4 regions of the Klebsiella ornithinolytica genome follow, and region 4 is predicted to be linked to each of the others. Evidence: predicted binding sites of a transcription regulator. Region 4 holds the regulator's gene; each other region holds the start of a gene.
The links. The regulator PurR, encoded in region 4, represses purine synthesis genes. The targets are predictions, from matches to a motif close to CANGCAAACGTTTGCNTG.
Positions count from the first base shown of each region.

Region 1: the regulator PurR is predicted to act here: its motif matches at 6,324-6,341, upstream of purH (bifunctional phosphoribosylaminoimidazolecarboxamide formyltransferase/IMP cyclohydrolase).
Region 2: the regulator PurR is predicted to act here: its motif matches at 4,009-4,026, upstream of carA (glutamine-hydrolyzing carbamoyl-phosphate synthase small subunit).
Region 3: the regulator PurR is predicted to act here: its motif matches at 1,896-1,913, upstream of glyA (serine hydroxymethyltransferase).

Region 1 is NZ_CP130153.1:5,260,088-5,267,944, reverse strand. Features, by position in the region: gene hemE (uroporphyrinogen decarboxylase) at 1-652, shown strand, start outside; gene nfi (deoxyribonuclease V) at 662-1,333, shown strand; gene Q1L34_RS24895 (YjaG family protein) at 1,376-1,966, shown strand; gene hupA (nucleoid-associated protein HU-alpha) at 2,153-2,425, shown strand; gene Q1L34_RS24885 (DUF1481 domain-containing protein) at 2,438-3,130, shown strand; gene purD (phosphoribosylamine--glycine ligase) at 3,320-4,609, opposite strand; gene purH (bifunctional phosphoribosylaminoimidazolecarboxamide formyltransferase/IMP cyclohydrolase) at 4,625-6,214, opposite strand; rRNA gene Q1L34_RS24870 (16S ribosomal RNA) at 6,829-7,857, shown strand, end outside.
Region 2 is NZ_CP130153.1:4,705,901-4,713,757, reverse strand. Features, by position in the region: gene Q1L34_RS22340 (class I mannose-6-phosphate isomerase) at 1-1,472, opposite strand, end outside; gene Q1L34_RS22335 (LacI family DNA-binding transcriptional regulator) at 1,662-2,693, shown strand; gene dapB (4-hydroxy-tetrahydrodipicolinate reductase) at 2,838-3,659, shown strand; gene carA (glutamine-hydrolyzing carbamoyl-phosphate synthase small subunit) at 4,118-5,266, shown strand; gene carB (carbamoyl-phosphate synthase large subunit) at 5,283-7,857, shown strand, end outside.
Region 3 is NZ_CP130153.1:1,270,449-1,278,305, reverse strand. Features, by position in the region: gene Q1L34_RS06135 (DoxX family protein) at 36-458, shown strand; gene glyA (serine hydroxymethyltransferase) at 527-1,780, opposite strand; gene hmpA (NO-inducible flavohemoprotein) at 2,104-3,294, shown strand; gene glnB (nitrogen regulatory protein P-II) at 3,389-3,727, opposite strand; gene glrR (two-component system response regulator GlrR) at 3,941-5,278, opposite strand; gene qseG (two-component system QseEF-associated lipoprotein QseG) at 5,265-5,969, opposite strand; gene Q1L34_RS06105 (sensor histidine kinase) at 5,987-7,423, opposite strand.
Region 4 is NZ_CP130153.1:2,374,554-2,382,410, reverse strand. Features, by position in the region: gene Q1L34_RS11135 (alkene reductase) at 1-137, shown strand, start outside; gene gloA (lactoylglutathione lyase) at 385-792, shown strand; gene rnt (ribonuclease T) at 899-1,546, shown strand; gene grxD (monothiol glutaredoxin 4) at 1,599-1,946, opposite strand; gene Q1L34_RS11115 (C40 family peptidase) at 2,284-3,162, shown strand; gene Q1L34_RS11110 (GNAT family N-acetyltransferase) at 3,201-3,692, opposite strand; gene sodB (superoxide dismutase [Fe]) at 3,992-4,573, shown strand; gene Q1L34_RS11100 (MFS transporter) at 4,616-5,782, opposite strand; gene cydH (cytochrome bd-I oxidase subunit CydH) at 5,946-6,035, opposite strand; gene purR (HTH-type transcriptional repressor PurR) at 6,332-7,357, shown strand; gene punR (DNA-binding transcriptional activator PunR) at 7,376-7,857, opposite strand, start outside.

The DNA.
Region 1 (7,857 bases), 2.7 Mb from region 4:
GGTTCCGCTGATTGGTTTCTCCGGTAGCCCGTGGACGCTGGCGACCTATATGGTTGAAGGGGGCAGTAGCAAGGCCTTCACTGTGATCAAGAAAATGATGTATGCCGACCCGCAGGCGCTGCATGCGCTGCTCGAAAAGCTGGCCAAAAGCGTCACGCTGTACCTGAACGCGCAAATCAAAGCGGGCGCCCAGTCGGTGATGATTTTTGATACCTGGGGTGGCGTGCTGACCGGCCGCGATTATCAGCAGTTCTCGCTCTATTACATGCACAAAATCGTTGATGGCCTGCTGCGTGAAAACGAAGGCCGCCGCGTACCGGTGACCTTATTCACCAAAGGCGGCGGACAGTGGCTGGAAGCGATGGCCGAAACCGGCTGTGATGCGCTGGGTCTCGACTGGACCACTGATATCGCCGATGCGCGCCGCCGCGTCGGTCACAAAGTGGCGCTGCAGGGCAATATGGACCCTTCCATGCTCTATGCGCCTGCGGGCCGTATTGAAGAAGAAGTCGCGACCATACTGGCCGGCTTTGGTCAGGGAGAGGGCCATGTCTTCAACCTCGGTCATGGCATCCATCAGGATGTGAATCCTGAACACGCCGGCGTATTTGTAGAAGCGGTGCACCGGCTGTCGGCGCAATACCATCGCTAAGGAGCGAATATGGATCTGGCGTCGCTACGCGAACGGCAGCAGGAGCTGGCCGCGTTGGTCATTCGTGAGGATCGACTGGATCGGGATCCTCCCCGGCTGATCGGCGGTGCGGACGTTGGCTTCGAGCAAGAAGGTGAAGTGACGCGGGCGGCTATTGTGCTGCTCGCTTATCCATCTCTGGAACTGGTTGAGTATCAGGTGGCGCGCGTTGCCACCACCATGCCGTATATCCCCGGTTTTCTCTCCTTTCGTGAAACGCCCGCGCTGCTGGCGGCATGGCAGCAGCTCGCACAAAAACCAGATCTGCTCTTTGTCGATGGCCACGGGATTTCTCATCCCCGGCGCCTGGGCGTCGCCAGCCATTTTGGCCTGCTGGTGGATGTTCCGACCATTGGCGTGGCAAAAAAGCGCCTGTGCGGTCAGTTTATGCTGCCCGGCGATGAGCCGGGAGCGCTGGCGCCGCTGATGGATAAAAACGAGCAGCTGGCGTGGGTCTGGCGCAGCAAAGCGCGTTGCAACCCGCTGTTTGTCAGCACCGGTCACCGGGTGGCGCTCGATAGTGCGTTGACATGGGTTCAGCGCTGCATCAAGGGCTACCGCCTGCCGGAGCCTACGCGCTGGGCCGATGCGGTTGCCTCGCGGCGTCCGGCATTTGTGCGTTGGCAAGCAAATCACCGCTGATTCAGGTACACTGCGGCTAATTTCTGACTTCGAGAATTCATCATGTTACAAAACCCGATTCATCTGCGCCTGGAGAAGCTGGAAAGCTGGCAGCACGTCACCTTTATGGCCTGTTTGTGCGAGCGCATGTACCCCAATTACGCGATGTTCTGCCAGCAAACCGGATTTGCCGACGGCCAGCTGTATCGTCGTATCCTCGATCTGATTTGGGAAACTCTGACCGTCAAAGATGCGAAGGTGAATTTCGATAGCCAGCTGGAAAAACTGGAAGAGGCGATTCCGGTGGCCGACGACTATGATCTGTACGGCGTGTACCCGGCTATCGATGCCTGCGTTGCTCTGAGTGAACTGATTCATTCGCGTCTGAGCGGAGAAACGCTTGAGCACGCCATTGAGGTGAGCAAGAGTTCGATTACGACCGTCGCGATGCTGGAAATGACCCAGGCAGGTCGTGAAATGACCGATGAAGAGCTCAAAGAGAACCCGGCGGTTGAGCAAGAATGGGATATTCAGTGGGAAATTTTCCGCCTGCTGGCCGACTGTGAAGAACGCGATATTGAACTGATCAAAGGGCTGCGTGCAGACCTTCGTGAAGCCGGTGAGAGCAATATCGGTATAAATTTTCAGCAGTGAGACCAGAAAACGTGATTTACCGCCTGAATTGTAGCGTCTGAAGGCTTCCATTCCGCCCCCCGTCTGGTCTACATTTGGAGGGCGAAAAAAAGTGGCTATCGGTGCGTGTATGCAGGAGAGTGCTTTTCAGGCATTTCCGTCGCACTCGGTGCTTAGCAAGCGATAAACACATTGTAAGGATAACTTATGAACAAGACTCAACTGATTGATGTAATTGCGGACAAAGCTGACCTGTCCAAAGCACAGGCAAAAGCTGCCCTGGAATCTACCCTGGCTGCAATTACTGAGTCTCTGAAAGAAGGTGATGCTGTTCAACTGGTTGGTTTCGGTACCTTCAAAGTGAACCACCGCGCTGAGCGTACTGGCCGCAACCCGCAGACCGGTAACGAAATCAAAATTGCCGCTGCTAACGTGCCGGCGTTTGTTTCTGGTAAAGCACTGAAAGACGCAGTTAAGTAAGACCGCGTGGCAGTGTACAGTTTTAACGAAGGGGCCTTAAAGCCCCTTTTGTCTATCTGGCGTCGCGCATTGATGCTGGCAGGCGTCGCGCTGATCTCTGCCTGTAGCCATGATTCTTCTGTCCCACCTTTTACCGCCAGCGGGTATGCGGACAACCAGGGCGCGATGCGTATCTGGCGTCTGGACTCCAACGGCGAAGTGCATCTGCTTGCGGCCTTCAGCCCGTGGCGTCACGGCAACACTTCAACCAGCGAATACCGCTGGCAGGGCGACCGGCTCACGCTTATCGAACTCAACGTCTACGGCAAACCGACGGAACACATTCGCGCCCGTTTTGATGATCAGGGCGAACTGAGCTTTATGCAGCGCGAAGTGGACGGACAAAAACAGCAGCTTTCCAGCGATCAGGTGGCGCTTTACCGCTACCGGGCAACGCAGATTCGCCGGACCAGCGACGCATTGCGACAAGGGCGCGTTGTTCTGCGTCAGGGGCGCTGGCATGCCAACCAGACGGTGACGACCTGTGAAGGGCAAACCGTGAAGCCGGATCTGGATGCGCGGGCCTTAGCCCATATTGAACGCCGCCAGAATCACTCCTCCGTTGAGGTGAGCGTGGCGTGGCTGGAAGCCTCAGACGGCGCTCAGCTTTTGCTGGTGGCCAACGAAGACTTCTGTACCTGGCAGCCGCAGGAAAAAACCTTCTGACCTCCTGTCAGAGACGCTTTGCGCTATCGGCGTGGTTACCATTCCCTCTGTCCTCCTCCACCATACGCTTCTCTGAGGCGGGTAGCCGCACATCCTCCGTGACAGGTTGGCGGGCTGACGATAAAAAACGGGCGACTCCAGAATGAAGCCGCCCGTTAATGAGGCCTGTTATGAGGTTACGCTCAGACGCTAGCGTTGCTCGCGGGCAATAGCGCGCCAGCCGATATCGCTACGGCTGAAGCTTCCTTCCCAATGAATACCGGTCAGGAGTTCGTAGGCACGCTGCTGCGCCTGGGCTACGGTGTCGCCCAATGCCGTCACGCACAGTACGCGGCCGCCGTTAGTCACCACGCGCTGATCGTCGGCAAGCTTCGTCCCGGCATGGAAGACCTTGCCATCCACCGCTTCTTCCTGCGGCAGGCCGAAGATTTCGTCGCCGGTGGCGTAGTTGCCCGGATAGCCGCCTGCGGCAACCACCACGCCAAGCGAGGCGCGATCGTCCCACTCGGAGGTTTTCTCATCCAGCTTACCGTCACAGGCGGCGAGGCACAGCTCCACCATATCGGATTTCATACGCAGCATAATGGGCTGCGTTTCCGGATCGCCGAAACGGCAGTTGAACTCGATGACTTTTGGATTGCCCTGTTTGTCGATCATCAGACCGGCGTACAGGAAACCGGTATAGGTATTGCCTTCCGCCGCCATGCCTTTGACCGTTGGCCAAATGATGCGATCCATCGTGCGCTGATGCACCTCATCCGTGACCACCGGGGCGGGTGAGTAGGCGCCCATACCGCCGGTATTCGGACCGGTATCGCCATTGCCTACGCGTTTGTGGTCCTGGCTGGTGGCCATCGGCAGGACGTGCTCGCCGTCGACCATGACGATAAAGCTGGCTTCTTCACCATCGAGGAACTCTTCGATCACGATCCGATGACCCGCGTCGCCAAATGCGTTGCCGGCCAGCATATCCTGAACCGCCTCTTCCGCTTCTTGTAGCGTCATCGCGACAATCACGCCTTTACCGGCCGCCAGACCGTCCGCCTTGATAACAATCGGGGCGCCTTTTTCGCGCAGATAGGCCAGTGCCGGTTCGACTTCGGTGAAGTTCTGATATTCCGCGGTCGGAATGTTATGCCGCGCGAGGAAATCTTTGGTAAAGGCTTTTGAGCCTTCCAGCTGGGCGGCGCCTTCGGTCGGGCCGAAGATTTTCAGGCCCGCAGCGCGGAACGCATCGACAATGCCAATCACCAGCGGCGCTTCCGGGCCGACGATGGTCAGATCGATCTTTTCGCGCTGTGCAAAGTCCAGCAGCGCCGGAATATCGGTCACGCCGATATTCACGTTTTGCAGCGCAGGCTCCAGGGCGGTGCCGGCGTTACCCGGCGCCACGTAGACGGTGTCGACCAGCGGAGACTGTGCCGCCTTCCATCCCAGCGCGTGCTCGCGGCCGCCGTTGCCAATCACTAATACTTTCATGTTCTGCTCCGTGAATTAATGGCGGAAGTGACGCATGTCGGTGAAGATCATCGCAATGCCGTGTTCGTCAGCTGCGGCAATGACTTCATCATCACGGATAGAGCCGCCAGGCTGGATAACACAGGTAATGCCCACTGCAGCAGCAGCGTCGATACCGTCACGGAACGGGAAGAAGGCGTCAGAAGCCATTGCCGAGCCTTTCACTTCCAGACCTTCATCGCCCGCTTTGATACCGGCAATTTTCGCCGAGTAAACGCGGCTCATCTGGCCTGCACCTATCCCGATGGTCATGTTCTCTTTTGCATAGACAATCGCGTTGGATTTCACGAACTTCGCCACTTTCCAGCAGAACAGCGCGTCGCGCAGTTCCTGCTCGGTAGGCTGGCGTTTCGTCACGACGCGCAGATCGCTCTCGGTGACCATGCCCAGGTCGCGATCCTGAACCAGCAGGCCGCCGTTAACGCGTTTGAAATCGAGACCCGGGACGCGTGCCGCCCACTCGCCGCAGGTCAGAACGCGGACGTTCTGCTTGGCCGCCGTCACCTTCAGGGCCTCTTCGCTGGCGGATGGGGCAATGATCACTTCAACAAACTGGCGAGAAATGATGGCCTGTGCGGTTTCCGCATCCAGTTCACGGTTGAAGGCGATAATGCCGCCGAATGCGGAGGTCGGGTCGGTTTTGTAGGCGCGATCGTAAGCATCCAGAATTGAAGTGCTGACTGCGACGCCGCACGGGTTGGCGTGTTTGACAATCACGCAGGCCGGTTCGCTGAACTCTTTCACGCACTCCAGCGCCGCATCGGTATCGGCGATGTTGTTATAAGAAAGGGCTTTGCCTTGAACCTGAGTGGCGGTCGCAACCGACGCCTCTTTAATATCTTCTTCTATATAGAAGGCAGCCTGCTGATGGCTGTTCTCGCCGTAGCGCATATCCTGCTTCTTAATGAAGTTCAGGTTCAGCGTACGCGGGAAGCGGCCGGAGGCTTCCTGAGTCTCACCATGATAGGCCGGAACCATGCTGCCGAAGTAGTTGGCAATCATGCTGTCGTAGGCAGCGGTGTGTTCGAAAGCTTTAATGGCGAGATCGAAGCGGGTTTCCAGAGTCAGGGAACCGTCGTTAGCATCCATCTCTTTAATAATGGCGTGGTAGTCATGGCTCTTCACGACGATAGCCACGTCTTTATGGTTCTTGGCCGCGGAGCGCACCATGGTCGGGCCGCCGATATCGATATTTTCTACCGCATCTTCCAGCGAACACCCTTCGCGGGCGACGGTCTGGGCAAACGGATAAAGGTTAACAACAACCATATCGATAGGAGAGATCGCGTGCTGGGCCATGATCTCATCATCCTGGCCGCGACGGCCGAGAATACCGCCGTGTACTTTTGGATGCAGGGTCTTAACGCGTCCATCCATCATTTCCGGGAAACCGGTGTAGTCAGAGACTTCGGTTACCGGCAGACCTTTCTCAGCCAGCAGGCGTGCGGTACCACCCGTAGACAGTAGCTCAACACCACGAGCGGAAAGAGCCTGCGCGAATTCGACGATACCGGCCTTGTCAGAAACACTGAGCAGAGCGCGGCGGACTGGACGACGTTGTTGCATGGTATTAAATCCCCAGGATTTGAACATTACAGAGAGCGTTAGGTGAGTTTTTGTCGAAAAACTCACCTAACGCACCCAACCGGGCATCCTTGTCATAGCGCGGCATTGTAACGAAAACGTTTGCGCAACGCTCGCGAATTTTTATCTTTCTCTTTTTTGCCGCTCTCTTCTCTATATAGAAGGGGCTTTTGACGGACTTTATCAGGTAAGAAGGGGCGCAATCTGTGGATAATTCTGTGTGTAACAGGGTATAAAGCGGGGTTTTGCTGGGGAATGCAGCAGTCAGTCATTTTTCTGCAATTTTTCTATTGCGGGCGCTCGAGAACTCCCTATAATGCGCCTCCATCGACACGGAACAACGGCAAACAAGCCGCCGGGTTGAAAGAGAAAACTTCTGAAAAACGAGGTTGACTCTGAAAGAGGAAAGCGTAATATACGCCACCTCGCGACAGAGCGTTCAGCGCCGTCGCACTGCTCTTTAACAATTTATCAGACAATCTGTGTGGGCACTCAAAGTGACATGGATTCTTAACGTCCTCGGACGAAAAATGAATACCAAGTCTCTGAGTGAACACGTAATTCATTACGAAGTTTAATTCACGAGCATCAAACTTAAATTGAAGAGTTTGATCATGGCTCAGATTGAACGCTGGCGGCAGGCCTAACACATGCAAGTCGAGCGGTAGCACAGAGAGCTTGCTCTCGGGTGACGAGCGGCGGACGGGTGAGTAATGTCTGGGAAACTGCCTGATGGAGGGGGATAACTACTGGAAACGGTAGCTAATACCGCATAACGTCGCAAGACCAAAGTGGGGGACCTTCGGGCCTCATGCCATCAGATGTGCCCAGATGGGATTAGCTAGTAGGTGGGGTAATGGCTCACCTAGGCGACGATCCCTAGCTGGTCTGAGAGGATGACCAGCCACACTGGAACTGAGACACGGTCCAGACTCCTACGGGAGGCAGCAGTGGGGAATATTGCACAATGGGCGCAAGCCTGATGCAGCCATGCCGCGTGTATGAAGAAGGCCTTCGGGTTGTAAAGTACTTTCAGCGAGGAGGAAGGCGTTAAGGTTAATAACCTTGGCGATTGACGTTACTCGCAGAAGAAGCACCGGCTAACTCCGTGCCAGCAGCCGCGGTAATACGGAGGGTGCAAGCGTTAATCGGAATTACTGGGCGTAAAGCGCACGCAGGCGGTCTGTTAAGTCAGATGTGAAATCCCCGGGCTCAACCTGGGAACTGCATTTGAAACTGGCAGGCTTGAGTCTTGTAGAGGGGGGTAGAATTCCAGGTGTAGCGGTGAAATGCGTAGAGATCTGGAGGAATACCGGTGGCGAAGGCGGCCCCCTGGACAAAGACTGACGCTCAGGTGCGAAAGCGTGGGGAGCAAACAGGATTAGATACCCTGGTAGTCCACGCTGTAAACGATGTCGACTTGGAGGTTGTTCCCTTGAGGAGTGGCTTCCGGAGCTAACGCGTTAAGTCGACCGCCTGGGGAGTACGGCCGCAAGGTTAAAACTCAAATGAATTGACGGGGGCCCGCACAAGCGGTGGAGCATGTGGTTTAATTCGATGCAACGCGAAGAACCTTACCTACTCTTGACATCCAGAGAACTTAGCAGAGATGCTTTGGTGCCTTC
Region 2 (7,857 bases), 2.3 Mb from region 4:
CGTTCTTCACGCCAGCCTTCGCCTTCGGCCACGGGTTCGACCTGGTTTACCAGGTTGTCGGCAACCCAGCGGGTGTCACGCTGCCAGTCGATAACCTGCTCCCCGTGCTCCAGATGGACGGGGCGCGGCAGACCATCTAAACCTAAACGCCCCCAGTCCCACAGCTTGAAAGTAAAAATGTACGGCGTGGCGCTGATTTCGAGGACCATCGTGCCGCTGCCCGAACAGTGAACCGTGCCGGCAGGGATCAGGAAGTGATCGTGCTTGCGTGCCGGGATCTGGTTAACAAAGCGGGCATCGTCGAAGGTTTTCTCCCCGCACGCGGCGGCCTTGAGATCGTCCAGCATCGCCTGCGGCTCGATTCCGGTTTTGGTTCCGAGATAGACCACCGCGTGCGGTTGCGCTTCGAGAATGTAATAGCTTTCATCCTGGGTATAGTGCATCCCAAACTGTTGCTGGATGTACTCGGTGACGGGATGAACCTGGAAGCTCAGGTTCTGGCCGCCGATAGTGTCGAGAAAATCAAAGCGGATGGGAAATTCAGCGCCAAACCGGGCGTGAACCTTCTCACCCAGCAGCGCGCGAGGGTGAAGTAAAACCAGGTTTTGTGAGGGGATCTCGATCCGCACCTGACCAAAGCGCAGTAACAGGCTGTTTTCCTCGGGCACGCAATCAAAACACCATGCGTAATTGGGCGCGGAGGGATCGAGATCGAATTGCTGTTTCATCCACTGACCGCCCCAGACGCCGGGATCGAAGAACGGGGCGACGCGGAACGGACGGGTGGTGGTTTGCCGGAGGCCGGCGCGTAGCGCTTCGCCGCTGACCAGCGTCGGCGCCTCTTTTTGCGTGGTATCAAGCAGATAGTCGGCGCGTTTGAGCAGCGGCGTTTTGTGGCGATCGAAGACGCGCCATTCGATAAAAAAGGCGCGCTTATAGCGACGGAGGATGTCCTCGTCCTGGTTGTCCGCCCCCCAGTTCCCGAGGCCGTCATGGCGCATGCGCTGCTGAATTTCCCAGCGCGGCATATCGGCATAGACCAGCACATCGCCCGGATGAACGAGCGCGGCGCCGGGACCATAAATAACGATGAGGCCTTCGGTCACGGCATCGACCTGCTGACGCAACTGTTGTAACTTGTCGGCGTTAAAAAACTCCTCCAGGTGATGACAGGAGAGGACCCCGAAAACACGGTCATCGGTCAGGTTACGCGCCAGCAAATCGTGGAGCGCCTGCTGATCGCGGCGGGCGGATTCGACGTTCAGCACCCGCGTCGCGTTCAGTGACGGCAGCAGACGCTGCTCCAGTTCGTCAAGCCGGACGCCGGGATAGCAGTCCACAACCAGTACGGTTCTGGAGGAGGCTGAAGCCCTGAGGTTAAGCGTCGCTTCGATGGATTCCCAGCCCTGCCAGGCCTGGTCGTCATAACCCTGAACCGTAACTTCAGGGAATTTATCATAGGTCGTTTGCATTATCTGTCTCCGTATTGGCTAAATGAAGATTAATCGATTAACCTTGTTTTGACAGTATGGTTAACGCGATTAACCCGCCATAATGAGCAAGTAAAGCGGCAAGATGGGCGTTATTGTGAGTCCTGTCACAAGGAAAAATGCAATTTTTAGGTTATTCGATTAACCTTCGCTAAACGAACGGGAGAGATCATGACAACAGTGACGCTGGCACAGGTGGCTGAACGGGCAGGGGTATCCACGGCCACCGTTTCGATGGTGTTGCGTAACCGCGGGCGGATTTCGCAGGCTACGCGCGAACGTGTGCTGAAGGCGCTGGATGAAACTGGCTATGTCTACAATCAGACCGCCGCCAATCTGCGTAATCGCAGCAGCAACCAGGTTGGGCTGCTGCTGCATGACATCACCAACCCGTTTTACGGTGAGATGACGGCAGGCTTAAGCCATGAAATGGAGCGGCATGATTTGCTGTTATTTCTGGCCAACAGCGAAGAGTCAGGCGAGCGGCAGCAAAAGTTTGTCGACTCGCTGATGCGCAATAGCGCCTGCGGCATGGTGCTGTGCGCGGCGCGGGAAACTCCGGCCTCATTTTTTGAGGCGCTGAAAAGACGCAATATTCCCGCCATTATGGTGGTGCGCCCGCTCAGCGATCCGGATTTTGATTTTGTCGGGACCGATAACTTTCTCGGCACGCAGATGGCCACGGCACACTTGCTGAAAATGGGGCACCGACAGATTGCCTTTATCGGCGGTAGCCTGAGTTCCGGTACCCGCGCACAGCGTATTGGCGGGTTCACCAGCACGCTCCTGGAGAGCGGGATCTCGCCGCGTCCGGAGTGGATCGTCACGGCTCAGGCCAGCCAGATCGACGGCGCGAAAGTGGCCGAAGCGCTGCTGACCCGCTATCCGCAAATCACGGCCGCAGTTTGTTACCAGGATATTGTTGCGCTGGGCGTGATGCAGGCGCTGCGTAAAACCGGGCGTGAGCCGGGCCGTGATTTTGCGCTGGTGGGATTTGACGATATTACCGAAGCCGCGCTGGTTCAACCGGCGTTGACGACCGTTTCGGTGGCGGCGAAGGAGATTGGCCGCAAAGCCGGCGAGCTGCTGTATAGCCGTATTCAGGGCAATGATGAACCGCCGAAGCGCATTATTTTGCCGCCGGCGCTGGTGGTTCGCGAATCCTGCGGTTTTCGGCACAGGATTAACGCTCCGGACGAGTGAGAAACGACGCCGGCGTATAGTTTTTACTGATATCGAACGCCGTTTGTCATAAATTTCTAATTATCGGTGTTTTACAGTAGCGGCTCATCGACGGGCTGGTTAATCTGGAAACAATTTACGTTAAGTTAACAAAAGAGAATAGCTATGCATGATGCACAAATCCGCGTGGCCATCGCAGGCGCGGGCGGCCGGATGGGACGCCAGTTAATTCAGGCAGTACAGCAGATGGACGGCGTGGCGCTGGGCGCTGCGTTGGAGCGCGAAGGTTCTTCCCTCCTTGGGAGCGATGCCGGTGAACTGGCCGGGGCCGGTAAAGCGGGTGTCGCGGTGCAAAGCAGTCTTGCGGCGGTCAAAGATGATTTTGATGTGCTAATCGATTTCACCCGTCCGGAAGGTACGTTAAACCACCTTGCTTTCTGCCGCGAACACGGCAAAGGGATGGTGATTGGTACCACCGGTTTTGATGAGGCCGGGAAACAGGCCATTCGCGATGCGGCGCAGGATATTGCCATCGTTTTCGCGGCCAACTTCAGCGTCGGCGTCAACGTGCTGTTAAAGCTGCTGGAGAAAGCGGCGAAGGTGATGGGCGACTACACCGATATCGAAATTATTGAAGCGCACCACCGCCACAAAGTGGACGCACCGTCGGGCACCGCACTGGCGATGGGCGAGGCGATTGCCGGCGCGCTGAACAAAGATCTGAAGGATTGCGCGGTCTACAGCCGTGAAGGGCATACCGGCGAACGCGTCCCTGGGACCATCGGCTTTGCCACCGTGCGCGCCGGGGATATCGTTGGCGAGCATACCGCTATGTTTGCCGATATTGGTGAGCGTATTGAAATCAGCCACAAGGCATCCAGCCGGATGACTTTTGCCAATGGTGCCGTTCGTTCCGCATTGTGGTTAAAAGATAAGAAATCAGGCCTTTTCGATATGCGTGACGTGCTTGATCTCAATGCTTTATAAGGTTTATTACCCATCGTGATGTGGTTATTGCATTCAATATGTAATTGATTGCAAAGGGCAATATTTTATTGCCCTTTTTATTTTTTGCTTCTTTATCAATAAAATATGATGAAGTGGCTATAATATTAACTTATCTCTTCGTTTTTTGTTGTGTTATTGTAAATTTTGACCATCTGGTCTACTTTTTTGCTCTTGCACGCTCTGTTTTGCAATCTTCCAGGTCCGCAAGCGTTTTCTCTGCATAGTTTGTTGATCTTTTTGCCTGCTAACGCAGTGCTGAGAGGTCAGTGACGTGAAAAGAGATAAAAAATATCGGCTTTAAGTTGACTTTTACCCGACATCTCTCCAGAATGCCGCCGTTTGCCAGAAATCCATAGGTAAGCAAATTTGCATTGATTCATGTCATACACATGCATTAATATGCAAATAAAGTGAGTGAATATTCTCTGGAGGGTGTTTTGATTAAGTCAGCGCTATTGGTTCTGGAAGACGGAACCCAGTTTCACGGTCGGGCCATCGGGGCAACGGGCACGGCGGTTGGGGAAGTCGTTTTCAATACTTCAATGACCGGTTATCAAGAAATCCTCACTGATCCTTCCTATTCCCGCCAAATTGTCACTCTTACTTATCCCCATATTGGTAATGTCGGCACCAACGCCGCCGATGAAGAATCTTCTCAGGTACATGCGCAGGGTCTGGTCATTCGCGACCTGCCGCTGATTGCCAGCAACTTCCGCAATACCGAAGACCTCTCTTCTTACCTCAAGCGCCATAACATCGTGGCGATTGCCGATATCGATACCCGTAAGCTGACGCGTTTGCTGCGTGAAAAAGGCGCACAGAACGGCTGCATCATCGTGGGTGATAACCTGGATGCGCAGCTGGCGCTGGAAAAAGCCAAAGCGTTCCCGGGCCTGAACGGCATGGACCTGGCGAAAGAAGTCACCACTTCAGAAACCTACAGCTGGACGCAAGGAAGCTGGACGCTGGCGGGCGACCTGCCGGAAGCGAAAGCGGAAAGCGAGCTGCCGTTCCACGTTGTAGCCTACGATTTTGGCGCCAAACGCAACATCCTGCGCATGCTGGTTGACCGCGGCTGCCGCCTGACGGTTGTGCCGGCGAAAACCTCTGCCGAAGAGGTGCTGAAGATGAATCCGGACGGTATCTTCCTGTCCAACGGCCCTGGCGACCCGGCGCCGTGCGATTACGCCATTGCCGCGATTGAGAAATTCCTCGAGACCGATATTCCGGTATTCGGCATCTGCCTCGGCCATCAGCTGCTGGCGCTGGCGAGCGGTGCGAAGACCGTTAAGATGAAGTTCGGCCACCACGGCGGCAACCACCCGGTTAAAGATATCGATAATAATGTGGTGATGATTACCGCCCAGAACCACGGTTTTGCGGTAGACGAAGCCTCCATGCCGTCTAACCTGCGCGTGACCCACAAGTCGCTGTTCGACGGAACGCTGCAGGGCATCCACCGCACTGACAAACCAGCGTTTAGCTTCCAGGGCCACCCGGAAGCGAGCCCAGGCCCGCACGATGCCGCGCCGTTGTTCGACCATTTTATTGCATTAATTGAGCAGTACCGCCAGTCCGCGAAATAATCAGGAGAAAAGAGCCATGCCAAAACGTACAGACATAAAAAGCATCCTGATTCTTGGCGCTGGCCCGATCGTTATCGGCCAGGCTTGCGAATTTGACTACTCTGGCGCCCAGGCCTGTAAGGCCCTGCGTGAAGAAGGTTACCGTGTCATTCTGGTGAACTCCAACCCGGCCACCATCATGACCGACCCGGAAATGGCCGATGCGACCTATATTGAGCCGATCCACTGGGAAGTGGTGCGCAAAATTATCGAAAAAGAGCGTCCGGATGCGGTACTGCCGACTATGGGCGGCCAGACGGCGCTGAACTGCGCGCTGGAGCTGGAACGTCAGGGCGTGCTGGCCGAATTCGGCGTCACCATGATCGGCGCCACCGCCGACGCGATTGATAAAGCGGAAGACCGCCGTCGCTTCGATGTGGCAATGAAGAAAATCGGTCTGGATACCGCACGTTCCGGTATTGCGCACACCATGGAAGAAGCGCTGGCGGTGGCCGCTGACGTGGGCTACCCGTGTATCATCCGTCCCTCCTTCACTATGGGCGGCACCGGCGGCGGTATCGCTTACAACCGTGAAGAGTTCGAAGAAATTTGTGCCCGCGGGCTGGATCTCTCTCCGACCAACGAACTGCTGATTGATGAATCGCTGATCGGCTGGAAAGAGTACGAGATGGAAGTGGTGCGCGATAAGAACGACAACTGCATCATCGTCTGCTCCATCGAAAACTTCGACGCCATGGGCATCCATACCGGTGACTCCATCACCGTCGCCCCGGCGCAAACCCTGACCGATAAAGAATACCAGGTGATGCGTAATGCATCGATGGCGGTGCTGCGCGAAATTGGCGTCGAAACCGGCGGCTCTAACGTGCAGTTCTCCGTTAACCCGAAAGACGGCCGCCTGATTGTTATCGAAATGAACCCGCGCGTATCACGCTCCTCCGCGCTGGCATCCAAAGCGACCGGTTTCCCGATTGCCAAAGTGGCGGCCAAACTGGCGGTCGGCTACACCCTGGATGAGCTGATGAACGACATCACCGGCGGCCGTACGCCGGCCTCGTTCGAACCGTCCATCGACTATGTCGTGACCAAGATTCCCCGCTTCAACTTTGAAAAATTCGTTGGCGCTAATGACCGCCTGACCACCCAGATGAAATCCGTGGGTGAAGTGATGGCGATTGGCCGCACCCAGCAGGAATCCCTGCAGAAAGCGCTGCGCGGCCTGGAAGTAGGGGCCACCGGTTTCGATCCGAAAGTCAGCCTCGACGACCCGGAAGCGCTGACCAAAATTCGCCGTGAGCTGAAAGATGCCGGCGCCGAGCGTATCTGGTACATCGCCGATGCGTTCCGCGCGGGGCTGTCCGTGGACGGCGTCTTCAACCTGACCAACATCGACCGCTGGTTCCTGGTACAAATTGAAGAGCTGGTACGTCTGGAAGAGAAAGTGGCTGACCTTGGCATCACCGGTCTGACGCCTGACTTCCTGCGTCAGCTGAAGCGTAAAGGCTTTGCCGATGCCCGTCTGGCAAAACTGGCCGGCGTTCGTGAAGGTGAAATCCGTAAGCTGCGTGACCAGTACGACCTGCACCCGGTCTACAAGCGCGTGGATACCTGCGCGGCGGAATTCGCTACCGATACCGCCTACATGTACTCCACCTATGAAGACGAGTGTGAAGCGAACCCGTCCGTTGACCGCGATAAAATCATGGTCCTTGGCGGCGGCCCGAACCGTATCGGTCAGGGTATCGAATTTGACTACTGCTGCGTACATGCTTCACTGGCGCTGCGTGAAGATGGTTACGAGACCATTATGGTTAACTGTAACCCGGAAACCGTGTCTACCGACTACGACACCTCCGACCGTCTGTACTTTGAGCCGGTGACGCTGGAAGACGTGCTGGAAATCGTGCGTATCGAGAAGCCGAAGGGCGTTATCGTCCAGTACGGCGGCCAGACGCCGCTGAAACTGGCGCGTGCGCTGGAAGCGGCCGGCGTACCGGTTATCGGAACCAGCCCGGATGCGATTGACCGTGCCGAAGACCGTGAACGTTTCCAGCAGGCGGTTGACCGTCTGAAGCTGAAACAGCCGGCGAACGCCACCGTGACCACCATTGAGATGGCCGTTGAGAAGGCGAAAGAGATTGGCTACCCGCTGGTGGTGCGTCCGTCCTACGTCCTGGGCGGTCGGGCGATGGAAATCGTCTACGACGAAGCCGACCTGAAGCGCTACTTCCAGACCGCGGTCAGCGTCTCGAACGACGCGCCGGTTCTGCTGGACCGCTTCCTTGACGATGCGGTCGAAGTCGACGTTGACGCTATCTGCGACGGCGAAATGGTGCTGATTGGCGGCATCATGGAGCACATCGAACAGGCGGGCGTGCACTCGGGCGACTCCGCATGTTCTCTGCCGGCCTACACCCTGAGCAAGGAAATTCAGGATGTGATGCGTGAGCAGGTACAGAAGCTGGCCTTTGAACTGCAGGTCCGTGGCCTGATGAACGTCCAGTTCGCGGTGAAAAACAATGAAGTGTACCTGATTGAAGTGAACCCGCGTGCGGCGCGTACCGTACCGTTCGTCTCTAAAGCCACCGGTA
Region 3 (7,857 bases), 1.1 Mb from region 4:
ACGTTTAAATCACGCACCTTCACAACGGATTGATTATGAACACACTACGCTATTTCGACTTTGGCTCTTCCCGTTCCGTTCTGCTGCTGATCGCCCGTATTGCCGTCGTACTGCTGTTTATTATATTTGGCTATCCCAAACTGATGGGCTTTAGCGGTACGGTACAATATATGGCCTCCTCCGGCGCGCCGCTTCCGACGTTAGCGGCGATTATCGCGATTGTGATGGAGGTGCCGGCGGCAATCCTGATTATCCTGGGCTTCTTCACCCGTCCGCTGGCGGTGATCTTTATTTTTTACACCCTCGGTACCGCCGTCATTGGCCATCATTACTGGGATATGAGCGGTGATGCCGTACTTCCCAATATGATTAACTTCTACAAAAACATCAGTATAGCTGGAGCCTTCCTGCTTCTGGCCATCACTGGCCCGGGCGCTATCTCCCTCGACCGTCGTTAACCTCTGAACGCCGGACGTAAAAAAGGCCGCACTGGCGGCCTTTTTCTTTACGCTTGCGTCGTTAAACGTTACGCATAAACCGGGAAGCGTGCACAGATATCCAGCACTTTACCCTTCACGCGCTCAATGACCGCTTCGTCATTGATGTTGTCCAGCACGTCGCACATCCAGCCGGCCAGCTCTTTCACTTCCGCTTCTTTAAAGCCGCGACGGGTTACCGCCGGAGAACCGATACGGATACCGGAGGTCACAAACGGGCTCTTCGGATCGTTTGGTACGCTGTTTTTATTGACGGTGATGTTAGCACGGCCCAGCGCAGCGTCAGCTTCTTTACCGGTCAGGTTTTTATCGACCAGATCCAGCAGGAACAGGTGGTTTTCAGTACCGCCGGAAACCACTTTGTAGCCGCGATTCAGGAATACTTCAACCATCGCTTTGGCGTTTTTCGCAACCTGCTGCTGATAGACTTTGAACTCTGGCTCCATCGCTTCTTTCAGCGCAACCGCTTTACCCGCGATAACGTGCATCAGCGGGCCGCCCTGTGCGCTAGGGAATACGGCAGAGTTCAGTTTTTTATACAGCTCTTCGCTACCGCCCTTCGCCAGGATCAGGCCGCCGCGCGGACCCGCCAGGGTTTTATGGGTAGTGGTCGTCACAACGTGAGCATGCGGAACCGGGTTTGGGTAAACGCCCGCGGCAATCAGGCCAGCAACGTGGGCCATATCGACGAACAGGTATGCGCCGATGCTGTCAGCGATTTCACGCATTTTTGCCCAGTCAACGATACCGGAGTAAGCAGAGAAACCACCGATGATCATTTTCGGTTTATGTTCCTGAGCCTGCTTCGCCATGTCTGCATAGTCGATTTTACCGGACTCATCGATGCCGTAAGGAATGATGTTGTACAGTTTGCCTGAGAAGTTAACCGGAGAGCCGTGAGTCAGGTGACCGCCTTGCGCCAGGTTCATACCCAGAACGGTATCGCCCGGTTGCAGCAGAGCGGTGTAGACCGCGAAGTTAGCCTGGGAGCCGGAGTGCGGCTGTACGTTAGCGTAATCAGCGCCGAACAGCTCTTTTGCACGGTCAATCGCCAGTTGTTCAACGATATCAACATATTCGCAACCGCCGTAGTAGCGCTTGCCCGGATAACCTTCGGCATATTTATTGGTCAGCTGAGAACCCTGTGCCTGCATAACACGCGGACTGGTGTAGTTCTCGGAGGCGATCAGTTCGATGTGCTCTTCCTGACGTACTTTTTCCTGCTCCATAGCCTGCCACAGTTCGGCATCATAATCGGCAATGTTCATTTCACGCTTTAACATCCGCATCTCCTGCTCAGCTAACAATAGATTACAGCTCTAAAAGGGGGGCCTTTTTGGGCGACGGCCCACAGTATAACCGAATCGTTCTGTGATAACAGGTCTTGACAAAGGATTTTACGCAAACGATTGGCTCCCCATTACACAAGGCTTTGAGCAATAACGACTCAACGATTATCAACGGATTTCTTTTCAGGTTTGTGATGCAAATTCTTCATGTTGTTACCGCTACGGGGAAAAGTGTTAAGGAACCATTTACAGTGCAGGGTTATTTTTATAAGATGCATATAAAATACATCATTTAAATAACACCGAAGGAAGCTGCTATGCTCGACGCCCAAACCATCGCAACGGTTAAAGCCACTATTCCCCTGCTCGTCGAAACAGGTCCTAAGCTGACCGCCCATTTTTACGATCGCATGTTTGCCCATAACCCGGAGCTCAAAGAGATCTTCAACATGAGCAACCAGCGTAACGGCGACCAGCGTGAAGCGTTGTTTAATGCCATTGCCGCTTACGCCAGCAATATCGACAACCTGCCTGCCCTGCTGCCTGCCGTCGAGAAAATCGCCCAGAAACACACCAGCTTCCAGATCAAACCGGAACAGTACAATATTGTCGGCGGCCATCTGCTGGCGACGCTCGACGAAATGTTCAGCCCGGGCCAGGAAGTGCTTGACGCATGGGGCAAAGCCTACGGCGTGTTGGCCAATGTCTTTATTCATCGTGAATCTGAAATCTACCGGGATAACGCCAGCAAAAACGGGGGCTGGGAAGGCACGCGCGCGTTTCGTATCGTGAAGAAAACCCCGCGTAGCGCCCTGATTACCAGCTTCGATCTCGAGCCGGTAGACGGCCAGCCGGTGGCGGATTATCAGCCGGGCCAGTATCTGGCGATTTGGCTGAAGCCGCAGGAGTTTGAATATCAGGAAATTCGTCAGTATTCGCTGACCCGCAAGCCAGACGGCAAAGGCTACCGAATTGCGGTTAAACGCGAAAACGGCGGTCAGGTATCAAACTGGCTGCATAACGCCTCACAGGAAGGAGATATTGTGCATCTGGCTGCGCCGGCAGGTGACTTCTTCCTCGCCGTTGAGCCGGAAACGCCGGTTACGCTGATTTCCGGCGGCGTCGGACAAACACCGATGCTGGCCATGCTCGACACGCTGGCAAAAACGCAGCATGCGGCCCAGGTGAACTGGTTCCACGCGGCAGAAAATGGCGATGTCCATGCGTTTGCCGACGAGGTGGCAACGCTCGGCGCCAGCCTGCCGAAATTCACCTCCCATATCTGGTATCGCACGCCGACGGAAGCCGACCGCCAGGCGGCACGCTTTAACAGCGAAGGTCTGATGATGTTATCGGATCTGGCGGACACGCTGCGTGACCCGCAAATGCAGTTCTATCTGTGCGGCCCGGTGGCCTTTATGCAACATGCAGCGAAACAGCTGGTGGCGCTGGGCGTCAATAACGACAACATTCACTACGAATGTTTTGGCCCGCATAAGGTGCTGTAATGAAATAACCCGGAGGCGGCGGAGATGCCGCCATTCGGGAATATTCCCCGGTCGCGCAAAGCTGACCGGGGAATGCGTCAGAATACGGCCCGGCTTAAATTGCCGCGTCGTCCTCTTCCCCGGTACGAATACGAATCACGCGGGCGACGTCAAAGACGAAGATTTTACCGTCACCGATTTTACCGGTCTGCGCCGTGCGGATAATGGTATCCACGCAGGTATCAACGATATCGTCAGTGACCACAATTTCGATTTTCACTTTCGGCAGAAAATCCACCATGTACTCAGCCCCGCGGTACAGTTCGGTGTGGCCTTTCTGACGGCCAAAGCCCTTCACTTCCGTCACCGTCATCCCGGTGATGCCGACTTCGGCCAGCGCTTCGCGCACGTCATCCAGTTTGAAAGGTTTAATAATCGCATCAATCTTTTTCATGGTTTTCCTGTCTTGGAGCCTATCCCATTAAGGCTATTTTACTTGCCATTTTGAACCTGGGCAGCGCTCAAAATCCTCACGTACTACGTGTACGCTCCGCTTTTTCCGCGCTGTCCGTGTTCAAACTGCCTGCGACAATAACGCCTACTGGGATAGGCTCTTAGTCGCGTAAACGGTTGCTTACCGTATCATAACTTGCGCCATGCTGCGGAGCTACTCTTTAAAGTCGTTGGCGTCGAGCTCGTGGCGCGACAGCAGCTTGTAGAATTCAGTACGGTTGCGCCCCGCCATTCTTGCTGCGTGGGTGACGTTGCCTTTGGTGATTTGCAGCAGCTTGCGCAGATAGTTGAGCTCAAACTGATTGCGCGCTTCGACGAAGGTCGGCAGCGCGGTATTTTCCCCTTCCAGCGCCTGTTCCACCAGCGCATCACCGATCACCGGCGAGGTGGTCAACGCCACACACTGCTCAATCACGTTCACCAGCTGGCGGACATTGCCGGGCCATTTGGCTGCCATCAGCCGTTTCATCGCATCGGTTGAAAACGCCCGTACAAACGGCTTATGCCGATCGGCAGACTGGCGCAGCAGATGGTTTGCCAGCAGCGGGATATCCTCCGCGCGCTCGGCCAGCGGCGGGATCTTCAGGTTGACCACGTTCAGGCGATAATACAGATCTTCACGAAACTCGCCGCGCGCCATTGCCTTCGGCAGATCGCGGTGAGTGGCCGAGATGATACGTACATCGATATCGATGTCGCGGTTGCTACCCAGCGGGCGCACTTTACGCTCCTGCAGTACCCGCAGCAGCTTCACCTGCAGCGCCACCGGCATATCGCCAATCTCATCAAGAAACAGCGTCCCGCCCTCAGCGGCCTGGAACAGCCCTTCCCGGTTGCTCACCGCGCCGGTAAATGCGCCGCGCGCATGGCCAAATAGCTCGGATTCCAGCAGTTGTTCCGGCAGCGCGCCGCAGTTAATGGCGATAAAAGGTTTGGCGTGGCGCGGGCTGGCATTATGAATCGCCTGCGCGACAATCTCTTTCCCGGTCCCGCTCTGACCGTTAATCAGTACGCTAACGTCCGACTGCGCCACCATTCCGGCCTGTTCCAGCAGACGCAGCATCAGCGGACTGCGGGTTACGATAGCCTGACGCCAGCGCTCATCCGTCGCCGGCGCACTGTGTTCCAGCGCATCATCGATGGCTTTATACAGCGCATCTTTGTCCACCGGTTTGGTCAGGAAACCAAACACGCCTTGCTGGGTGGCCGCCACCGCATCGGGAATCGAGCCGTGAGCGGTAAGGATAATCACCGGCATCCCCGGATGAACTTTCTGGATTTCGCTGAACAACTGCAGGCCGTCCATCTCATCCATGCGTAAATCGCTGACCACCAGTTCGACTTTGTCACGCGCCAGAATACGCAGCGCCTCCGCACCGCTTTCGGCGGTCACGACGCTGTAGCCCTCGCTGGTCAAACGCATTCCCAGCAGTTTTAACAGACCCGGATCGTCATCCACCAGCAGCAAATGCGCAGGTTTACGGATCGTCATGTATGACCTCCGGAACCTTATCGCCGCTGTGACTGCCGTCGGAATTAAAATTGCCTCCGGGCTTGCGGCTGGAAAGCTGGCGTTCAATATCGGTGAGATTTTCCAGCTTGCGGGTAGTTAGCTCCAGCTGGCTGCGCAGCTGCTGTTCCTGCAGGCGCAGCGCCTCCAGCTCGCTATCGCTGGATTGCTGCAGCTTCGCGTAACGGGCGCGCTCATCCACCAGCTGCAGCTGCCTGTTCTGACCATCACGCCAGAGCTGATACAGCGGACGCACCTGCACGGCAATTTGCGGACTGAAGGTATTCAGGCGGGATACCAGTTCACGGCGTTCATCCGGCGTAATCTTCGCATCCGCCAGTAAAATGCCGCGCTTAAAGGCATCCTGCCAGCTGTCATCATCATGCCGCCTGGCTTCCGCCCGCGCCTGAACCGGCGCCAGACGATCGGCACAATCAATCCCGCGCAGCCAGTACAGCGGGTTTTTATCGCTGGCTTCGCTCTTCAGCGACCAGATATCGGCGCAGTCGACTGAGAGAAAATCCGCAACCTGATGCTGCGGCAGATCGGGTTGTGCTTTGTCATTTGCCGTGTGCGGCGAAAAAGCGGCGGAACACCCCGCCAGCGCCAGGCAAGAAAGGCCGGGCAACAGCCATCCTTTGAAAGCACGAACCACTACGAAAAAGTGGGACATATTCACCCATTGTTGATTCATGTGTTGGTTTTTCCCGGCTCAGCGGCGGGTAGCGTTATGCGAAAACAGATAAGCCCGGGCTCACTCTCTTCCAGGCTCAGCTCACCCTGCATTTGTCGGACGCAGTCCCGGGCAATACTCAGCCCCAGACCGCTGCCTTTTACCGCCCCTTTACGCTGATGGCTTCCCTGATAAAAAGGCTCAAAAATCATATTTTTTTCCGCCTGCGGGATCGGTTCGCCGCTGTTTATCACGTCTATACGAACCTGCTCGCCGTGCCGGTAGCTATGAATACGAATGTTACCGGATTCAGCCCCATAGTGCACCGCATTGGAATAGAGATTATCCATCACGCTGATCAATAATGCCGGTTCTGCCAGGCAGGTACGCTCCGCCAGTTGAATCGCGGTATGCATCATTTTTGCGCGTGCGGGCAAACTGTGAGCGGCCACAACGTTATCAACCAGCTCGGCAATATCAACGATTTCACGCGGGACCGGGCCATCGGCCTGTTTACGATTGTAGTCCAGCAGTTGCTCAATCAGTTTTTGCAGATTGCGGCTGCTGTTATCGAGAATTTCGACGATCTCCTGCTGTTCCGTGGTCAACGGCCCGGCCACGCGGTCGGCCAGCAGCTCCGTGCCTTCCCGCATGCTGGCGAGGGGCGTTTTCAGCTCGTGTGAAAGGTGGCGTAAAAACTGATGGCGCTGCGACTCCAGCCAGGCCAGACGTTCGCTCAGCCAGATGATACGCTCGCCGACGGAACGCAGTTCGCGCGGACCGGTAAACAGCGCCGCGTTATCCAGCGATTTCCCCTCTCCCAGGCGGTTAATCATTTTCTCGATCCCTTTTACCGGGCCGATAATCATCCGGGTAAACAGCAGAACCAGCGCCAGGCTCAGCAGAAAAAGAACCAGCGCCTGCCAGCCAAAAAACTGCCCGCGTTCGGCAATCTCCTGCTGAAGCTGTTGTCCGCGCGAGTAAACCACCGTTCGGGTGGCCTGAACCATCTCGCTGTTGGCGGCGGCAAAGGCTTCAAGGCTGGCTCCCGATGGCGCATCCGGACTGCTGTTTTTACACCTGAGCTGCGCCAGGTCGTTCAGCTGCTGGCTCAGCGCCTGCCAGATTTTTTCGTCCGGTAGCACCCCGGCATGAGCGTCAAGCATCTCGCTATAGCGTTTACGCTGATTTTGATAGACCTTCGCCAGCGTCGGATCGTCCAGTACGCAGTACTGCCGGTAGCTACGTTCCATTTCCAGCGACGCGTTCATCATTGCCTCACTGCGCCGGGCATCGACAAGCGTCGTGCGGTTAATATGCGCGGCCTGCGCGCTCAGCGCATTCAGGCTCTGCCACGCCTGCCAGGCCAGAACCAGCAGCGGCAGCAAAATCAACACAAACGAGAGCGTGACCAGCTGACGCAACGAACGGGGGAAAAGAGAGATTCGCTTCAAGGATAGGGTCTCAATCATTTGCTCACTATGATGCTACCTGAATATACCCAATATACTCTATGGATTTTGAGTTACAGGAAGGCGGCAAAGCTGAGAATCCCCGGGAGCTTACTCAAGTAAGTGACCGGGGTGAACAGATGCGGCCAACGCACCTGTAGCACAAAAGACGACGAGTATAACAAAGCCAGGCACAGGCCTGGCTTTGTTATGGAATAAGGCGGTGCCTAACTCGACGTTTCGCCCGATGGTTGATAAAGCAAAGCTGTTATCAGAAGTTGGACGGCAGGCACCTTGTTGTGCGTCATTCGAAGTTTATGTAGCGCGTCCCGAAGGGGCTGACATAAGAAGGTGAATGAGCCACTGCGTATTATTATGCATTAACTATGCCACATAGCAAAACAAATTGTTAACACAATGAAATATAATGAATTTAT
Region 4 (7,857 bases):
TCGCCTTCGGTCGTGACTATATTGCCAACCCCGATCTGGTCGCACGTCTGCAGCACAAGGCCGCGCTGAACCCGCAGCGCCCTGAAAGCTTCTACGGCGGCGGTGCGGAAGGCTATACCGACTACCCGACGTTATAATCCAGCCGGGTATGGCGACGTTTAGCCGCTATACTCGTATTCTGTCGCATCTGACTGCACGTCCTGGACGCACTCACGCCGTCCGCGGATGCGATAAGAAAGATCGGCGTAAGGGCCGCCTGAAATGGCGGCCTTTTTACGATATAGTGCTCAGGGGTATGAAACGCCTTGTCCGTTTTGTTACGCTATTCAGACAATTGCACATACGGTCTCTGCTAAGGGGCTGTAAACAAGGAGTATAAAAACTATGCGCTTACTTCACACCATGCTGCGCGTTGGCGACCTGCAACGTTCTATCGAGTTTTACACCAACGTGCTGGGCATGAAGCTGCTGCGCACCAGCGAAAATACCGAGTACAAATACTCGCTGGCCTTCGTCGGCTACGGCGAGGAGAGCGATACGGCGGTTATCGAGCTGACTTACAACTGGGGCGTTGACAAATACGACCTCGGCAGCGCTTACGGTCATATCGCGCTGAGCGTGGATAACGCCGCCGAAGCCTGCGAGCGTATTCGCCAGAACGGCGGCAACGTCACCCGCGAAGCCGGTCCGGTGAAAGGCGGCACCACGGTGATCGCTTTCGTTGAAGATCCGGACGGTTACAAAATCGAGCTGATTGAAGAGAAAGATGCCGGCAAAGGTCTTGGCAACTAACCTGCTCCGGGCGCTTATCGGCGCCCGCTGTTTTTCCCCTTCCTGCTGCAAGGCGCGGCAAAATTTGCCATAATGCGCGCTACTTTTTTCCAGTTAAGAGAATCAGATGTCCGAGAACGTTCAACTTAATGGTCTGTGCGACCGTTTTCGTGGTTTCTACCCCGTGGTAATTGATGTAGAAACCGCCGGGTTTAATGCTAAAACCGACGCCCTGCTTGAGATCGCCGCCATTACGTTGAAAATGGATGAGCAAGGCTGGTTAATGCCGGACGAGACATTGCATTTTCATGTTGAACCTTTCGAAGGCGCCAATCTGCAGCCTGAAGCGCTGGCCTTTAACGGCATCAATCCGAACGACCCCGAGCGCGGCGCGGTGCGCGAATACGACGCCCTGCACGCCATTTTTAAAATGGTCCGCAAGGGCATTAAGGAGCACGATTGTAATCGTGCCATCATGGTGGCGCACAACGCGACCTTCGATCTCACCTTTACGATGGCCGCCGCCGAACGCGCCGGACTCAAACGTAATCCGTTTCACCCGTTCGTGACGTTTGATACCGCGGCGCTGAGTGGACTGGCCCTCGGTCAGACGGTGCTGTCCAAAGCCTGCCTGGCCGCCGGTATGGCGTTTGATGGCACCAAGGCGCACTCTGCGCTGTACGATACCGAGCAGACGGCGCAGCTGTTTTGCGAAATCGTCAACCGCTGGAAACGTCTTGGCGGCTGGCCGTTACCGCTTGCCGGACAAGAGTAAGAGACAAAAAAAAGCGACTTCACAGGAAGTCGCTTTTTTACTGGCAGCAGACTTATTCAGCTTTCGGCTCGTCGGTCTTGTACTTTGCCGCCGTTTCTTTGATCAGCTGCTGCAGTTCGCCGCGCTGATACATTTCAATCACGATGTCGCAACCGCCAACCAGCTCGCCATCAACCCACAGCTGCGGGAAGGTCGGCCAGTTCGCATATTTCGGCAGTTCCGCGCGGATATCCGGGTTCTGCAGGATGTCAACGTAGGCAAAACGCTCGCCGCATGCAGACAGCGCCTGCACAGCCTGAGCGGAAAAACCGCAGCTTGGCAGTTTCGGAGACCCTTTCATGTACAGCAGGATCGGGTTTTCAGCGATTTGACGTTGGATTTTTTCTACAGTCGTGCTCATTGTCATGCTTCCTTAACTTCTATACGGCAGTAATTTGTCATTGTAGCGTCCTGAACGCAGGACAGATAATAACATTTTTTTCACTCATTATATTTTATCTTCTGTGGTCAGAAGTTGCCTTAAAAATATCATTTTGGCCACCGAAAAGCGGTATCGCTGTACATTTCGCGTACAAGGTGGTTAATGTCTGAGATAATTTTTTGCAATTGTTAATCAAACGACACTTTAGATACAAAAGAGTATTAACTTTCCGGGTTTTTATGCTTTAGAATCGTTGGGTTTTGTCATTCACCGTCAGGTATGGGTACATATCTGTCATTAATCAGGGGATTGCTCAGTGGCGCGGCTAAACAAAATCGCGATTTCGCTCTGTGCATTACTGTTTACATCTATCTCATTTACACCACTGGCGCATGCTTCAGGGCATACGCACACCTCCGCCACGCCAAAAGCGCACGCGGCGAAAGACACAACAGAACGTAAGAAAAAAGCCACCGCTCAGAAAACGAAGTCCACAACCAAAACCGCCAGCAAGAAAGCCTCAACGGCCACCCGCACCAGACACCCCACTCGCACCACCGCATCCAGCCAGACGGCGCTGAACCGTCAGGCCGCCGGCAGCAAAAAATGCGTTTTGCGTAAAGGGTATAAAAAGCAGTGTGCGAAAACGATCGCGCCGGCCGCCGAACCGGCTCCGGTCATGGCCAGCATGCAGAGCAAATGCGTCGTCCGTAAAGGCTATAAAAAACGTTGTAAAACAATCGCGGAAGAACCGCCGCTGACGCTGGCGGATGCGCACAAAGCCCGCGTGCAGAAAGCGCAAAGCACCGCGATGTCGAAGTTAATGGATCAGATTGGCAAACCGTATCGCTGGGGCGGAACCTCGCCGCGTACTGGTTTTGACTGCAGTGGGCTGGTCTACTACGCCTATAAGGATCTGGTAAAAATCCGCATTCCGCGCACCGCCAATGAGATGTATCACCTGCGCGATGCCCGTCCGGTCGATCGCGGCGAGCTGCAGAGCGGCGATCTGGTCTTCTTCCGCACCCGTGGGCGCGGCACCGCCGATCACGTCGGCGTTTACGTTGGCAACGGCAAGTTTATTCAGTCGCCGCGTACCGGCCGCGATATTCAGATCACCTCATTAAGCGAAGATTACTGGATTCGCCACTATGTCGGCGCACGCCGGGTGATGACCCCCAAAACCATTCGCTGAACCTGACCTGCCGCACCTGCGGCAGGTCAATTCCCCGGCTATAACGCCATGCTCATCTCATGCCAGGACATCCCGCCATGATCCGAGGCCGAAGGCCGCTCGTAGCGAAAACCAAACCGCTCATACAGGGCCACGTGTCGGTCTTTGCACATCAGGTGAATGGCGCTCTTCTGCGCCTGTGCCATCTGCCGGATAAATCGCTCCATCAGGGCGGTCGAATACCCTTTTCCCTGGTGTTCAGGCGCAATGACTACAGACATAATCACTACATTCGGCGCGCGGGGATCGTGCCCGACCAGCTCCTTGAAGGCTTCATCCGACATAACGACTTCCCACGCGCACCCTGAGTTAATAAAGCCAATAACCTCTCCTTGCCGTTCCATGCAAAGAAATCCTTCCGGGTACTGCTGGATTCGGGTGGCAATCTTTTCACGGGTAGCCGCCTCATCCCCTTCATACGCGCTCGTTTCAATTTCAAAACAGCGTTCGACGTCGGCCAGGGACGCCTGGCGATAGACTATGTTAGACAAAACAGACCTCTGCAAAATGGATTTTTCAGTAATCACTTTATATTTCAACAGCAACAGCGATCAACCGGCTCTGCTGAAATGCGCTGCCTTGCGCTCCGGCGAAGGCTTAACCAGGTACATTTGTTAAATATACCCTTTATCATTGCAAGGCTTTTAACTCCCTTCTGCAAGTGTTAGCATTCCGATCACAATAAAAACCTGTTGCACTCGCCCCGGCGAGGGACAGTACATGCTGTTGTGGATGGTCAAACATCCTTTGAATGTGAGCTAGAAAACAAGAAGTTATAAGGAGAGTAACAATGTCGTTTGAATTACCTGCATTACCGTATGCAAAAGACGCCCTGGCGCCGCACATTTCCGCAGAAACCCTGGAATACCACTACGGCAAACATCACCAGGCCTATGTCACCAACCTCAACAACCTGATCAAAGGCACCGCGTTTGAAGGTCAATCTTTAGAAGCGATCGTCCGCTCTTCTGAAGGCGGCATCTTTAACAATGCGGCCCAGGTCTGGAACCATACTTTCTACTGGAACTGCCTCGCGCCGAATGCGGGCGGCGAGCCGGAAGGTGAGCTGGCAGCCGCCATCAATCAATCCTTCGGCAGCTTCGCAGAGTTCAAAGCGAAGTTTACCGACGCGGCAGCGAAGAACTTTGGTGCAGGCTGGACATGGCTGGTTAAAAATAGCGATGGCAGCCTGAGCATTGTCTCCACCAGCAACGCTGGCACGCCGCTGACCGGCGACGCCAAACCGCTGCTGACCGTGGATGTCTGGGAACATGCCTATTACATCGACTACCGCAACGCCCGTCCTGACTATCTGGCGCACTTCTGGGCGCTGGTAAACTGGAAGTTTGTGGCGGCCAACCTGGCGGCCTAAAACGCTAACGCAGAAGGGGAAACCCTTCTGCGAATACACCGACTACTGTCCGACCAACGCCTCTTCCGGCTGCGAACGCCCGCCGAACAGCACCAGCAGCAGCGCCACACCGGCAATTATCGCCCCCATCACCGGCACAAAGGCATAGCCCAGTCCGCCGGAAATCACCGCGCCACCGGCTGCCGCACCGAGCGCATTGCCAAGGTTAAAGGCCCCGATATTGACCGACGAAGAGAGCCCCGGCGCTTCATGAGCCACCCGCATCACCCGCATTTGCAGCGGTGGAACCACGGCGAAGGTCGCCGCCCCCCAGACCACCATACTGATTGCAGCCCCCAGCTGTGTCTGCGCCAGCAGCGGAATCGCCAGCATGATGACCATCAGCAGCAGCAGAAACCCCTTCAGCGTCCCGGAGACGGAACGGTCGGCGAATTTACCGCCGAGGTAGTTACCCAGCGAAAAGCCGACGCCAATCAACACCAGCATGGCGGTGACGAACAGCGGCGAGGCGTGCGTAATGGTGTGCAGCACCGGTGAAATATAGGTATAGAGGGTAAACATCGCGCCGGCCCCCAGCACGGTGGTCAGCAATGCGGAGAGCACCTGCGGACGAACCAGCACGGAGAGCTCCTGCTTTACGTTCGGACGCTCGCCAGCGCTGCCTTTGGGCAACGAAAACCACAGGCTGACCATCGCCACCAGCCCCAGACCTGCCGTCGCGAGGAACGACATCCGCCAGCCGATGGTCTCGCCAAGCCATGTCGCCGCCGGAACGCCGCCAATGTTAGCGATGGTTAACCCCATGAACATGGTCGCCACCGCACTGGCCTGTTTGTGTTTTGGCACCACGCTCGCCGCCACCACCGAACCGAGGCCGAAGAAAGCGCCGTGGTTAAGGCTGGTGATAATGCGCGAAATCAGCAGCGTGGTGTAATCCGGCGCCATTGAGGAGAGGACGTTACCCAGCGTAAAGATCGCCATCAGAAAAATCAGCGCATTTCTGCGCGCGCGATGAGAGAGCAGCAAAGTCATCAGCGGCGCCCCGACCATCACGCCGATCGCATAAGCGCTGATCAGCATTCCCGCCGCCGGAATTGACACGTCGACGCCTTTGGCAATTACCGGCAGCAGCCCCATCGGGGAAAACTCCGTGGTGCCAATACCAAACGCGCCTATCGCCAGCGCTAACAAGGGAAAGTTGATTTTCATTCAATGACTCCAGCAGACCGCCATCGGCGACGGTATCTCATCAGAAGTCAAAAGCATGACATCAATCACAAAAAAACAAAAGTAAACGAAATGGCAAAAGATTTTTGCGAAATTGATAATAATGGCGGGATGTCGGGGGAAAGAGGCCTCTCCCCCTGATAAATCAGTGCAGCACCGCTGTCAGGCCGGCGGCCACGATGAGACCCAGGACAATAATCGTTGTCGTCAGCGAAAACTTTAAATCTGTATCCATCAATTTTTCCCCCCAGTTATCCCCACATGAAAAGTGAGCTTGCTCATTTTTGCACAATATAGCGCAAAAATCTTCCATGTTTTAGGGTGATGCACATTTTTGCTCTTCCCCTTTGCCGCAAGATCGGACAAAATCCCACGCTAATTTGAAAGCGTATCGGCCATTGACCCCTTCCTGTCGTTCTGTGTCGTTTTCCCGACGTGATGCAATGTTGAAAATTGTATTCAGGGTGTGTATAGGCAAACGTTTACGTATCGATAATCAGACGATCAGGTCAAGGTCTGGAGTGAGAAGTAATGGCAACAATTAAAGATGTAGCGAAGCGCGCAAACGTTTCCACTACAACAGTGTCACATGTAATTAACAAAACCCGTTTCGTGGCGGAAGAAACCCGCAACGCCGTGTGGGCGGCGATCAAAGAGCTGCACTACTCCCCCAGTGCCGTTGCTCGCAGCCTGAAGGTTAATCACACCAAATCGATTGGCCTGCTGGCCACCAGCAGCGAAGCGGCCTATTTCGCTGAGATTATTGAAGCCGTAGAAAAGAGCTGTTTCCAGAAAGGCTATACCCTGATTCTGGGCAATGCGTGGAACGATCTCGAAAAACAGCAGGCCTACCTGTCGATGATGGCGCAAAAGCGCGTCGACGGCCTGCTGGTTATGTGTTCTGAATATCCGGAATCGGTGCTCAGCATGCTGGAAGAGTACCGCCATATTCCGATGGTGGTAATGGACTGGGGTGAATCCAAAGCCGACTTCACCGATTCGGTCATCGATAACGCCTTCGAAGGCGGCTATATGGCCGGTCGCTATCTGGTGGAACGCGGCCACCGTGAAATCGGCGTGATCCCGGGTCCGCTGGAGCGTAATACCGGCGCCGGCCGCCTGGCGGGCTTTATGAAAGCCATGGAAGAAGCGCAGATCGCCGTTCCGGAAAGCTGGATTGTTCAGGGCGACTTCGAGCCTGAATCCGGCTACCGCGCCATGCAGCAGATCCTCAGCCAGCAGCATCGCCCGACGGCGGTCTTCTGCGGCGGCGACATCATGGCGATGGGCGCAATCTGTGCTGCGGATGAGATGGGACTGCGCGTGCCGCAGGACATTTCGCTGATCGGGTATGATAACGTGCGTAACGCCCGCTATTTCAGCCCGGCGCTGACCACCATCCACCAGCCGAAAGATTCGCTGGGGGAAGCGGCCTTCAATATGCTGATGGATCGTATCGTCAACAAGCGTGAAGAGTCGCAATCTATTGAGGTTCACCCGCGGCTGGTAGAGCGTCGCTCCGTCGTAGACGGCCCGTTCGTCGATTATCGTCGCTGATCGCCCGTGCGGCGCCGGTTACTCCGGCGCCCGCAGCCACTCCCGGTTCAACGTTTCGCTGTCCCCCAGATAATCCAGCAGCCACGACAGCGCCGGTGACGTGTCGCTCTGCTGCCAGGTCAGGCAGCACGCGGCGTCCGGGAACGGGTTTTCCAGCGCCAGCGCGGTCCATTCACCGCGGTCAATCCAGGGGCGAGCAAAATGGCTCGGCACCATCCCTACGCACAATCCCGCCGAGAGGCAGGTAGCTGATGATTCCCAGTCCGGCACCACTACCCTTTTCTGGTTGTCCAGTAGCCAGGTCGTGCGTTTCGGTAACGAACGGGAAGTGTCCTCCCGGACCAGCGACGGCCAGTTGCGCAACACATCATCGCTCAGTGGCCCGTTCATCTGCGCCAGCGGGTGATGGCTGGCCACTACGCAATGCCAGCTCAGCATTCCCATATCGCGAAAGGCGTAGCGCCCCCCGACCGGAATCGAACGCGTTGCCCCGATAGCCA